Regions from separate parts of the Anaerocolumna sp. genome, predicted to be linked through region 1. Evidence: predicted binding sites of a transcription regulator. Region 1 holds the regulator's gene; each other region holds the start of a gene.
The links. Region 1 encodes NrdR, which represses ribonucleotide reductase genes. Its sites were predicted from a motif close to CACAANATNTTGTG; they were not measured.
Positions count from the first base shown of each region.

Region 1 (4,301 bases):
CCTTATCTCTGTCAAAGGATGAGAGATTTTTATAAGCGGATAAAAAGGTTTCTTGGGCTAAATCTTCTGCTTCAAAATAATCTTTTACTATCTTAAAACATACAGAGAAGACTAAGTTCTGATATGTATCGATTAGATATTCATAATAAACTTCACTACTGATTTCATCCGCCTCCTTCCTCTCATAATAAATAGAACGAATTTGTAATAAAAAAATCTTCAACTTTTTTAAAAATTTTTATTTTAATTTTTCTTTAGTTGAATTCAATAAATCTATTGCTATTTCAGACCATATGTTCTATCATTAAATAAATTGCCGATATAATGGAAGCAAATACAATTACGACAGCATTCAAAGTATATATTACCGCTAATTTTCAAAAAAGCAAATCTTTTATAAAAATTTGGAGAAGTTTAATGCATGAATCAATAGTAAAAGGAATCTTATCTGCCCATAATGGAATGAATGTATATCGTGGCTGCACTCATGGATGCATCTATTGTGATTCCAGAAGCAAATGTTATCAGATAAAACATGAATTCGAAGATATAGAAATCAAAGTAAATGCACCCGAATTATTAGAAGAAGCCCTTCGACGTAAAAGGAAGAAAGCTATGATTGGTACCGGAGCTATGACAGATCCTTATATTCATTTGGAAGAAACACAAAGGAACACCAGAAAATGTTTAGAACTGATAGAAACATACGGGTTTGGTCTTGCCATACAGACAAAATCAGCAAGAATCTTAAGGGACTTAGATTTATTAAGAAGAATAAACGAGAAATCTAAATGTGTAGTGCAAATGACTTTAACTACATATGATGAAGAACTTTGTAAAATAATTGAGCCAAATGTAAGCACTACAAAAGAAAGATATGAAGTTCTTAAGATTATGCAGGAAAACGGAATACCCACCATTGTCTGGTTAAGTCCCATACTGCCCTTTCTAAATGACACGGAGGAAAATATAAAAGGAATCTTAAACTATTGTATAGAAGCAAAAGTACACGGAATTATATGTTTTGGAATGGGGCTGACCTTAAGAGAAGGAAACCGGGAATATTTCTATAAAAAATTGGATGAACATTTCCCGGGGCTAAAAGAAAGGTATATAAAAACCTATGGAAACTCATACGAAATCTATAGTCCAAATAATACTAAATTAATGAATATATTGAAAGAAACCTGTTCCACTCATCATATACTCCAGGATGTAAATGCATGTTTTCAATACCTGCACCAATATGAAGAAAAGAATCTATATGAACAACTTACATTTCCTGGATTAGAGGATATTGATTGCCATTAAATATAAAAAACCTTTATTGGTTAAGTTATAAATCTCCTTGAATTCTACATTTTATATAGGTAGATTTTATACTCCAAAAAGTTTTTCTTAACCAATAAAGGTTATAATTATTCTATAATGTTGTTTCATTATCCAAAATCTTCTTTAATTCATGCATAAAGGTATTCACATCTTTAAATTCACGATAAACCGATGCAAATCTAACATAAGCAACCGGATCCAGTTCCTTTAATTTATCCATAACGATTTCACCGATAATAGAACTATGTACTTCTTTTTCTTCCCGGTTAAAAATTGCAGTTTCAATTTCATCCACTAATTGATTGATTTGATCTACGGAAATTGGTCTCTTATGACAGGAACGAAACACACCTGCTTCAATTTTTGTACGATCATAGGGCTCACGGTTGTTGTCCTTCTTTATGACTACCAGTGGAATAGCTTCAACTTTCTCATAAGTTGTGAATCTTTTGTGACATTCATCACATAGACGTCTTCTTCTGATTGAATTATTATCATCAGAGGGTCTTGAATCTATAACTCTGGTATTCTCTTTCCCACAAAATGGGCATTTCATAATGTTTCCTCCTTAAGTGTGCGACAATTAATGTTCTAATTTAGATTATATGTAAAATAGCTTCAAAGTCAAGAAATATCACATATAATAGAAGAAGAATCATATATTAGTTAATAAACATAAATATTCAATACATTTAGTGGGGGTTTTGTCGTGAGAATGTGTGAATTAAGAGAAAAGGAAGTAATAAATTGTAGAGACGGTGAAAGACTGGGCTATGTTTGTGATATAGAATTTGACATAAATACCGGAATCATAACAAAACTAATCGTTCCCGGACCCTGTAAAATCTGGGGCATCTTAGGCCGTGAGCATGAATACTGCATAGCTTTTTGCAGTATTAAGCAAATTGGGCCTGATGTTATTCTGGTGGATATAGATATCAATGAGGCATTGGAGAAAATTATTTTTTGACCTTCAAGGGTATTCCCTTGAAGGTCTCATAATCCCTAGGGTAAAGCATCTTCATTCATTGACTTAAATAGTTCTTCATACTCTTTAATGCTGATTTTTCAAGCCTTGAGACTTGTGCCTGAGAAATACATATTTCTTTTGCAACTTCCATCTGGGTTTTACCTTCGTAAAACCGAAGTTCTATAATACTCTTTTCTCTTTCCGATAATTTAGATAGAGCTTCCTTTAGAGAAATTTCTTCTACCCAATTTTCTTCCCTGTTTTTCTTATCGCTGACCTGATCCATAATATACAAGGTATCGCCACCTTCAGAATAAACAGGTTCATATAAAGATACCGGACTTTGAATGGCGTCCAATGCAAAAACGATGTCTTCCTTACTAATACCAATTTCATTTGCAATGTCAGTAACTGTAGGTTCTTTATCATTCCTTTTGGTTAATGCCTCTTTTGCATATATGGCTTTATAAGCGGTATCTCGAAGAGAACGACTGACACGTATGCTGTTATTATCTCGTAAGTAACGCCGTATTTCTCCAATAATCATAGGAACTGCATAAGTAGAGAATTTTACATTTTGGGATATATCAAAATTATCAATTGCTTTCATCAGTCCGATACAGCCTATTTGAAATAAATCATCTACATTTTCATTACTATTAGAGAAACGTTGAATAATGCTTAAAACTAGTCGAAGATTACCTTTGATATACAATTCCCTTGCTTCTTTGTCCCCCTTCAATATTCGCTGAAATAACTCTTCCTTCTCAGCATTATTTAGTAATGGTAATTTCGAAGTATTTACTCCACAGATTTCTACCTTATAAAGAGCCATATGAAAACCTCCCAAATCATTAATTACTTAGTTTAATGATTCACTTTTTCATGTCTCTTTATACGGTTGAAAAGGATGTAATAATTTCCTTTTATGGAAGTCTTTATACTTCATTCTTTAAATGGATCTATTATTCCAATCTTAACATTTCTTTCTTAAGGCGCTTAATGATCTTTTTTTCCAACCTGGATATATAAGATTGTGATATTCCAAGTAGATCCGCAACTTCTTTTTGGGTACGTTCATTACCATCTTCCGTATTTAGTCCAAAACGTAATTGAACGATAATTCTTTCCCGTTCACTTAATTTTGCCAACGCTTTTCCTAAAAGTTTTCGATCTACTTCTTCTTCAATGCCTTTATAAATAACATCCTCTTCTGTTCCCAGAATATCCGACAAAAGAAGTTCATTCCCATCCCAATCCACATTTAAAGGTTCATCAATAGAAACCTCTAATTTGGTTTTATTATTTCTTCTTAAATACATTAAGATTTCATTTTCAATACATCTTGATGCATAAGTTGCTAATTTAATATTTTTATCCGGATTATATGTATTGATTGCCTTTATCAGTCCGATGGTACCTATGGAAATTAAATCTTCCACTCCAACGCCGGTATTATCAAACTTCTTAGCAATATATACCACAAGCCTAAGATTATGTTCTACAAGTATAGATTTCGCTTCTGTATCATATTCAGTCCCCAATTTAGCAATTTCTTCAGCTTCTCTAATTGCATCTAAAGGTGCTGGAAGCACCTCTGCTCCACCAATATAGTGTATTTCCCCACGTCCATTAAATAGTATACTCCGAAAGTCAGGAATTACGCGGAATTGAATTTTGTTTGGTATGGTTATTTTCAACAGCATTTTTGACTTTTCCTCCCTATACATAAACTCCACTTGATTCGCTTTTTACCATCTCATTGAATTCCAGTTACATTTAGATTCACATAATATCCTTATGCAAAATCAGTTGATATTCGTTCTGTTTCGATAATCTGTCAGCGCAAACAGCTGTTAAAACCTTCTCGTTACAAATCTGTTCATCTTCCTCCCAAAGTATTACCTTATCCAGTATAAAAGCAGGTAAAATCCCATTTTTTCTGCCTACAGAATGATAAGGTATCATCATAATATTCAGTCGTTCCTCGCTGCTGTCT
Region 1 covers NZ_DAMAUC010000011.1:104,163-108,463, forward strand. The annotation lists gene RT261_RS10770 (RNA polymerase sigma factor) at 1-223, opposite strand, end outside; gene RT261_RS10775 (SPL family radical SAM protein) at 418-1,311, shown strand; gene nrdR (transcriptional regulator NrdR) at 1,424-1,888, opposite strand; gene RT261_RS10785 (YlmC/YmxH family sporulation protein) at 2,042-2,302, shown strand; gene sigG (RNA polymerase sporulation sigma factor SigG) at 2,358-3,137, opposite strand; gene sigE (RNA polymerase sporulation sigma factor SigE) at 3,268-4,008, opposite strand; gene RT261_RS10800 (sigma-E processing peptidase SpoIIGA) at 4,088-4,301, opposite strand, start outside.

Region 2 (4,301 bases), on a different contig from region 1:
TACTTCCAGAAGGAGGAATCTGAAATAATTTTACAGGAACATCTAATAAAGTCACCGGAGGACACTATCATCAATTATTTTAGTATTATGCGGGAGGCAGCCAATGTTCAGGAGGGAAAGTATGCAGGTTGCGGCACCTTAGGGTACCAAACAATACCCTATCCTGTAGCATATCAATTTTTGGCATCTTCTTATAAAGAAAATATGTCCTATAAAGAATATTTAAAAACCTTTTTGAATATCTTACATATCAATTTGATTAAATACAGGCAGGTGCCAGTAGTGGATAATCCCAATGATATAATCCGATATTTTGTAGAGATTGAGACTATTGAAGGTTCTGAGAAAAATGCAGCTTATTTTGCTTATTACTATGGTTTTATTGATATTGTAAAAGAAAAAAGTAATTATAAAATATCAAATATAGAATTCTACAGAGAAAATTATCTTTGTGCACCATATCATGGCTGGTCCTATGCTGCAGAAGCAGTTATTGATATAAAATACGGCGGTTGGTGTAAATTAGTAAAGGATAGACTTCCAACCAAACAAGACGGTTATGTAAAAAGGATTTGTTTCAAGGGGACAGATGGAAATGAATATCTGATAGAATTCTATCAGTTAACAAATGACACTGATATAGAGATAGCCCAATATATAAAAGACAAATCTGGCAGTTGGAAACTCATAAAACTTGATCCGGAGAAATGTTTAGAAACCAATTAAGAAGCGTTGACAGATGAATGTCTTATACCCGTAGGCAGTGGAAATAACAGTTTATTTAGTTGTTTCCACTGCCTGTGGATATTGGCATTTTAGGCAGCAGCCCCTTAATTAATATTACTTTACTCAGCTGCTATACGGTAAATTTCTTCCGCATCCTTGCTGGTAAGCTTTACAAAGTTGCCTAAAGTTTCAGTTTCCCCAAGTCCCAGTTTATCAACTAAGGCCGGAATATCTTTTGCATCAGCTTCCAGTTCTTCAAAATTAACCGGCAATCCTATAGCTGACAGGAAATTCTTAAAGCGTTCTATACCTTCTGCAGCAGTTACTTTAGGATGGGCATAATCCATATTACAATCCCATACTCTCACAGCTACCTGAGCAAAACGGTTAATGTCATGGTGCATTACAAACTTCATCCAGGCAGGAAAGATTACTGCTAATCCAGCACCGTGAGCGCAGTCATATAATGCAGATAGTTCGTGTTCAATACTATGACTTGCCCAATCCTGTTCGCGGCCTACCCCTACGATATTATTATGAGCAACCATTCCTGCCCACATAATGTTAGCTCTTGCCTCGTAATCATTGGGATTTTTTATTGCTTTTGGAACTTCTTTTATCATAGTTAACAGGATAGCTTCGCATAAACGGTCCGTTACCTCAACATCCTGTGTATTGGTGAAATATCGTTCAAATACATGTGCCATTATATCCGCCGCTCCGCATGCAGTTTGATATGCTGGTAGAGTTTGTGTTAATTCCGGATTAAGAATAGAGAAAGCAGGACGAAAACATTCACTGCTGGCACCTCTTTTTAGCATACCTTCTTCTTTGGTAATAACTGAATCTCCGGAACCCTCACTGCCGGCAGCAGCAATAGTAAGTATAGTTCCAACTTTTAAGGCATCTTTAATGGGGGTATCAACATAGAAGTCCCAGAAGTCACCCTCGTATTTTGCTCCAGCAGCAATAGCCTTTGCAGAATCAATGACACTTCCTCCGCCGATAGCAAGTATAAAGTCAACATCATTTTTCTTACAAAGTTCAATTCCTTCATATACCAGGCCGCTTCTTGGATTTGGTTTTACACCTCCTAATTCAAGATAGGAAAGGCCTTCTTCATTCAAAGATTTTTTTACCCTGTCTAATAATCCTGAGCGGATTACTGACCCGCTGCCATAATGAAGCAGTACTTTAGTACCACCAAAGCGTTTCACATAATGGCCGGCACTTTCTTCCTGCCCTTTGCCAAACACAAAATAAGTTGGGCTATAAAATGTAAAATTATTCATGTCACTGCACCTCCTGAATTCTTATCATTTTTATTATAGAATGAGATTTCATGCATATGTTATATGCTTATACAGCTAAAATATTCTTTATTAATAATGGAAAAGAATCAATATTTTGGCATGAATTTTCTCATAATATATTATAACATGTTTTGAAAATTATTGATATAGAAAACATATTTGTATATAGTTGCAAGTACAATATATTGTGAATGTAAAAAAATAATAACTATATGTAGTGGACATTTTCTAAAAATATGATATAATACAAACGTAATGAGGAAATACAAGCCTGCTTGCAAACCCTCAGCGTAACACACCCAATATTGTGAATGATTAAAATCCTTTTAAGCAATAGGATTATCTAATAATTTAAAAGAGAAAGGCGAGGGGTAAATGGATGAAGAAAGAAATCATCAAAAGGAATGGAAAGAAGACAACCTTTGATAGGAGCAGAATTGCTAATGCAATAATGAAAGCAATGATTTCTGTGGGCCTTGAGGATAAAGAAATTGCAGAGAAAATTGCAGCCAAAATTGAAGAAAACCATGTAAATGGCATGCGTGTAGAAGATGTTGAACGGCAAGTGGTGAAAGAATTATTTTTAGAAAATATGGATGAGGTTGCTGATTCTTATGCGGAATACAAGGCTCAGCGTAAACTATTTAGAAGTCGTGAAAATAAAGAGAGTGGTAAATTCTTATCCAGTGAATTTATTGCAAAATACAAGCATAAACCAGATCCATTCCCAACAGAACTTGGAAAGTTTGTGTATTACCGTACATATAGCAGACCCATACCGGAAGAAAGACGGAGAGAATATTGGTGGGAAACTTGTTACAGGGTTGTAGAATTCAACGTGGGATTACAATTGGATGCTATGAGAAGACAAGGTATCTATGTAACGGAAATGTTAATGCATAGTCTGACAAGAGAAGCAGAAGAAATCTATGATTTAATGTATCATTTGAAGCTATTCCCATCCGGAAGGTCTCTCTGGGTAGCAGGAAGCAGAGCATCCTATTTGTATCCATTAAGTAACTTTAACTGCAGCTTTGTTACAATAGACAGCTTAAAGAAATTCTCGGAGATATTTTTTGTATTGATGCTTGGAACCGGCGTTGGCTTATCTGTTCAAAGAAAATATGTAACAAAACTACCTAAGATAAACAGTAAAATTGAAATTATCCATAAGTCCTACGATGCAGTGCCGGTAAAACAACGTAAAGAATATACAGAATTAAAATTAATCAACAACAATGCCATTGAACTTGAAATTGGTGACAGCAAGTTTGGATGGTCCAGCGCCATTGACATGTTCTTTGACATATTATCCTCAAAACAATATGTTGGGGTTGAATACATTTTTATTAATTATAATAACGTAAGACCTGAAGGAGAAAGATTGAAAACATTTGGCGGATATGCATCCGGTCACAATAATATCAAGCAGATGTTTATTAAGATAGATCGTTTATTTAAAGAAAAGAGAAAGGCAAATCAGCAGCAATGGCAGGCTATTAAACCTATCGATTGTCTGGATATAGCAACCATTATTGCTGAAAATGTTGTATCCGGCGGTGTTAGACGAAGTGCAGAAATCATTCTTTGTGACCATGATGAGGAAGAGGTATTGAATGCAAAAACCAACCTCTATTATCAGGATGATAACGGTAACTGGATTGAAAACAAACAGATTTTAAATCGTTCACTTTCCAATAATACAGTTATTTATAATAAAAAACCAACAAGGGAAGAACTGCATCAACATTTTAACAAATTAAAAATCTCCGGTGAACCTGCCTTTGCAAACTTTGAAGAAATGCAAAGAAGACGTCCGGATGTACAAGGTGGAAATCCTTGCTTTGAAATTCTATTAAGAGACCGTGGAGTATGTAATTTAACAGAAGTAAACCTAATGGGATTTGTTAACCCGGATGGAACCTATGATAAACAGGGCTTATTAAAAGCACAAAAGTATTCCGCTCATATTGGATACCGTATGGGCAGCATTGAACTTGAACTTCATGAGTGGAATCTGGTAAATGAGGAAGACAGGCTAACAGGTTGTTCCATCACCGGTGTTATGGATTTTAGAAATGCTACCAATATGCCAGATGAAGAGTTTGTTGAACTATTAAAAGAATTAAGAAAAACGGCCAGAGAATCCGCATTCGAATTAGCAGATTACCTAAATATGAACCGTCCTAAATTAGTAACTACCGTTAAACCCTCAGGTACCATCAGTCAGTTGCCCACAGTATCAAGCGGAGTGCATTTTTC
Region 2 covers NZ_DAMAUC010000006.1:84,105-88,405, forward strand. The annotation lists gene RT261_RS06970 (hypothetical protein) at 1-726, shown strand, start outside; gene RT261_RS06975 (iron-containing alcohol dehydrogenase) at 846-2,018, opposite strand; gene nrdJ (ribonucleoside-triphosphate reductase, adenosylcobalamin-dependent) at 2,419-4,301, shown strand, end outside.
Region 2: a site for NrdR is predicted at 2,216-2,229, ahead of nrdJ (ribonucleoside-triphosphate reductase, adenosylcobalamin-dependent). Genes of this name have one in related genera too.

Region 3 (4,301 bases), on a different contig from region 1:
AGCTATCCTCCATTGGCAAAGGGGGATAGCTCATAGTCTAAAATTACATACCTGAGTAATCGCAGACCCGGCAAATTCTTTGATTACTTCATATTCACTATATATGAGGACGCTTGATTAATCAAACGTCCTTTTATATAACTAGTTTACTATGATTCTATTCCAACAGGCTGTTCCAATGCAAACTTCTTAATACTTGACACATTAGCATATTTTTTAACTTCTCCATCTTTTACGACAACAAGAGTAGGAGCCTGCATAATATTGTATGTGTTTGATAATTCCGGATTCTCTTCCGCATCAATTACAGTATATGGAATTCCCGTTAAAAATTCCTTTGCCAATTTACAGTTAGGGCAGGTTTTGGTGGTAAATAAATATGCCCCGTCTTCATTAGTAGCACACAGCTCTTCTTGTATGGAATACTTGGCAGCATCTGCAACTAAAATATCTTTTACATTCAAATTAGAATTCCCTGCATCGTATACTTTTCTATTCTTATATTCCTGTGATTTTCCTTCATTCCAGTTTTGAACCGGACGGTAATAACCGGTAATACGGCTGTAAACTTCTGCTTTTGCTCCACATTCCGGACAAGTAAAATGTTCACCAACTAAGTATCCATGATTCTTGCAGATAGAATAAGTAGGAGACAATGTGTAGTAAGGAAGCTTATAGTTATCTGCAATCGTTTTAACCAGTTTAGCTGCAGCCCTCCAATCCGGCAGCTTCTCACCTAAAAATGCATGGAATACAGTTCCTGAGGTATATAAAGTCTGAAGTTCATCCTGAATATCTAAGGCTTCAAATACATCTGCCGTATAATTAACCGGTAAATGAGAACTGTTGGTATAATAAGGCGTATCTCCTTCTTTTCCGGCAGTTTTAATATCAGACCATTTCTTTCTGTCATGTTTTGCCAAACGATAGCTGGTAGATTCCGCAGGAGTTGCTTCCAAATTATACAAATCACCATATTCTTCCTGATAATCAGATAAACGTTCTCTCATATAATTTAATACTTTTGTAGAAAACTCTTGGGTTTCTGAATCAGTCATATCTTTTCCCAACCAATTTGCATTCAGTCCCACTTCGTTCAAACCAACTAATCCGATGGTGGAAAAATGATTTTCAAATGTACCCAGATAACGTCTAGTATAAGGATATAAGCCTTCTTCCAATAGTTTTGTAATAACTTTTCTCTTAACCTTTAAAGAACGAGCGGATACATCCATCATTTTATCCAATCTCTTAAAGAAATCTTTTTCATCCTTTGCAAGGTAAGCGATTCTTGGCATATTAATGGTTACAACACCAACAGAACCGGTACTTTCTCCGGAACCAAAGAAACCGCCGGTTTTCTTACGAAGTTCTCTAAGGTCTAATCTTAATCTGCAGCACATGGAACGCACATCACTTGGCTCCATATCACTATTAATATAATTTGAGAAATATGGAGTACCATATTTTGAAGTCATTTCAAATAATAATTGGTTATTTTCCGTATCGGACCAATCAAAATCCCTTGTAATGGAGTAGGTAGGTATTGGATATTGGAAGCCTCTGCCGTTGGCATCTCCTTCAATCATAATCTCAATAAAAGCTTTATTCACCATGTCCATTTCTTTTTTACAATCTTTATATTTAAAATCCATTTCCTTGCCGCCAACGATACAATTAAGTTCTGCCAAATCATTTGGTACCGTCCAGTCTAAGGTAATATTAGAGAAAGGAGCCTGAGTACCCCAACGGCTAGGAGTATTTACACCATAAATAAAGGATTGAATACACTGTTTTACTTCACGGTAAGTTAAATTATCAACCTTTACAAAAGGAGCTAAGTAGGTATCAAAAGAAGAAAACGCCTGCGCACCTGCCCATTCATTTTGCATAATTCCTAAAAAGTTAACCATCTGATTACATAGTGTAGATAAATGGCTTGCAGGTGATGATGTAATCTTACCTGGTATTCCACCAAGACCTTCCTGAATCAACTGTTTCAATGACCATCCTGCACAGTAACCGGTAAGCATGGACAAATCATGAATATGAATATCTGCATTTCTATGTGCATTTGCAATTTCTTCATCATATATTTCAGACAACCAGTAATTTGCTGTAATGGAACCTGAATTATGTAGTATTAATCCCCCCACAGAATAGGTTACGGTAGAGTTTTCTTTTACTCTCCAGTCTTCTTCTTTTACATAGCTGTCAACAATTTCTTTATAATCAAGGATGGTAGATTTCATGTTACGGATTTTTTCTCTGTTCTTACGGTATAAGATATACGCTTTTGCCACATCAGTATAGCCTGTCTGCTCCAATACGTGCTCAACGCTATCTTGTACATCTTCCACATGTATTTTATTATCTTCTACTTTATTTTGAAAATCGGCTGTAACTCTTAAAGCAAGTAGATTAATTATGTCATCGGTATAAAACTTGTCAGTAGCCTCAAATGCTTTTGAAATTGCCTCTGCTATTTTAGTCAGATTAAACCCAGCAATTTCCCCATCTCTTTTTACTACATTAATCATTTTAAATCTCCTTCCTAATTCCATTATTCACCAAAGCCATCTATAGCCTTTGATTAATATACTATCAAAAATATAGTAGTTCGTCAATACTATTAAATACAATATGTGCTTATTATTTTTCTCTCACCACTATATATTGTGGTTAATTTTAGTGCATAATTCCTATTTACATTTAAAATATCAGATTATTCAGACGAATTCCATTTATCTTTATTACACATAAGGCTATTTCATAAAATATTAGAATAACATGAACTATTCATTTAATTTATAAGAAATATTGGTTAATTATATTTTACGTATTAACACACGACCTTCAATTGTCGTAAATAAGTTTATTAGCGGAAAATTTAACATTTTGAGAAAGAGGCTATTGTAAAATGGAATAAAGATACCAGATATAGAAGATTGGGTTAATATCATAATCTATATCTGGTATACATTCATTTTGCAACAGCCTCTTCTAACCTCTAATCTGGCTCTTTAGCATCCTATAATGTTCTAAAATCGATTTCTCTGGGAATTGGATGCAATTTTTCTACTTCGTCCATCGTCAAATTTAATTGATTTCCACCTATTTCTTCTAACTTTTTATAATACTCCAGCCATATCTCTGATAATTTCGTTTCATTTTCCCGAATATAAGCATACTCTCTTTTAAATGCCTTTGGTATAAAGTCAAGTTTATCCAGGATTAAAGCAGCTTTGACAGCACATAGGAAGATACGCTCTTCGTCTTGGAGATGCTTTGGCAGGTCTTGATAACATTCCCAAAGTTCTTCTGCTTTGTTTTCAGATAATAAGAATTGGAGGTATTCTGTTATTATGGAAGGATTATTATGATTTGACATTTGATGGAGGGCTAATTGATATGACTCCATTACACCCTTCACATTTTCGCGATATTTTTCCAGAAGTGCCAAATTCCTATATGCCAGAGCATTGGGTGATTTTTTAATTGATTTTTCAGCCATGCTCCTTGCTATATCGTGCTCTCCCTTTTCCATATGAATGATACTAAGATGCAAGTAAGTCAGCCAATTCTGTCCCTTTGACATAGTAAGACTCTTATGGAGTAACTCCTCCCAAGGCTTTTGTATCATGTAAGAAGAAGGAATTTCGAATGCATCCATATCAGGCAGATATCCCTGCTCTAATAAATGCAGCCATTCTCTTTGCTCCCTTGTTATACTGGTGTGGGGAAAGTAAATTCCCATCGGTATCGGTTTTTCCGATTGTATCTTACGCCTATGTGCCTCCAATGCACCATATCCACTGCCATAATTAATAATATTTTCCGGTTTCTTATCCGCATATTTGCCTAATTCTTTCAATAAGCCCGTAACATATTCCTCTGAAATAAAGGCATCAACATCCATTTTTAATCGATTCTTTGCCATGGTCCAATCATTATCATAATAAGGTGTTGTTTCTTTATTTATGCCGCCAAAGCACTGGACAAATTCTAAGCTGGAGTCCCCTTCTAAAATCATTCCGTGTAACTGGGTAGGAGCAAATCCTCCCTGTATCTCCACATAATCCCCTTCCCCTTCTTCGGATAAATAATCTTTCCAGCGTTGTCCCCCGTGATGGGTTCCCCAGCAAAACATTTTGCGATAGCGTAATAAACTGGAAGAACGTTCAAAAAACAACCAGTGATCCGGATAGACGGCAGCTTCCCACGGTGCTTTCTCTTCTTTCGCTGTTTGAAAAAAATACTCATTGGAGAACTCAAAATTCGCAGGGTATGAGGCATCTTTA
Region 3 covers NZ_DAMAUC010000033.1:5,493-9,793, forward strand. The annotation lists gene RT261_RS18800 (ribonucleoside triphosphate reductase) at 150-2,540, opposite strand; gene RT261_RS18805 (DUF5107 domain-containing protein) at 3,032-4,301, opposite strand, start outside.
Region 3: a site for NrdR is predicted at 2,668-2,681, ahead of RT261_RS18800 (ribonucleoside triphosphate reductase). Genes of this name have one in related genera too.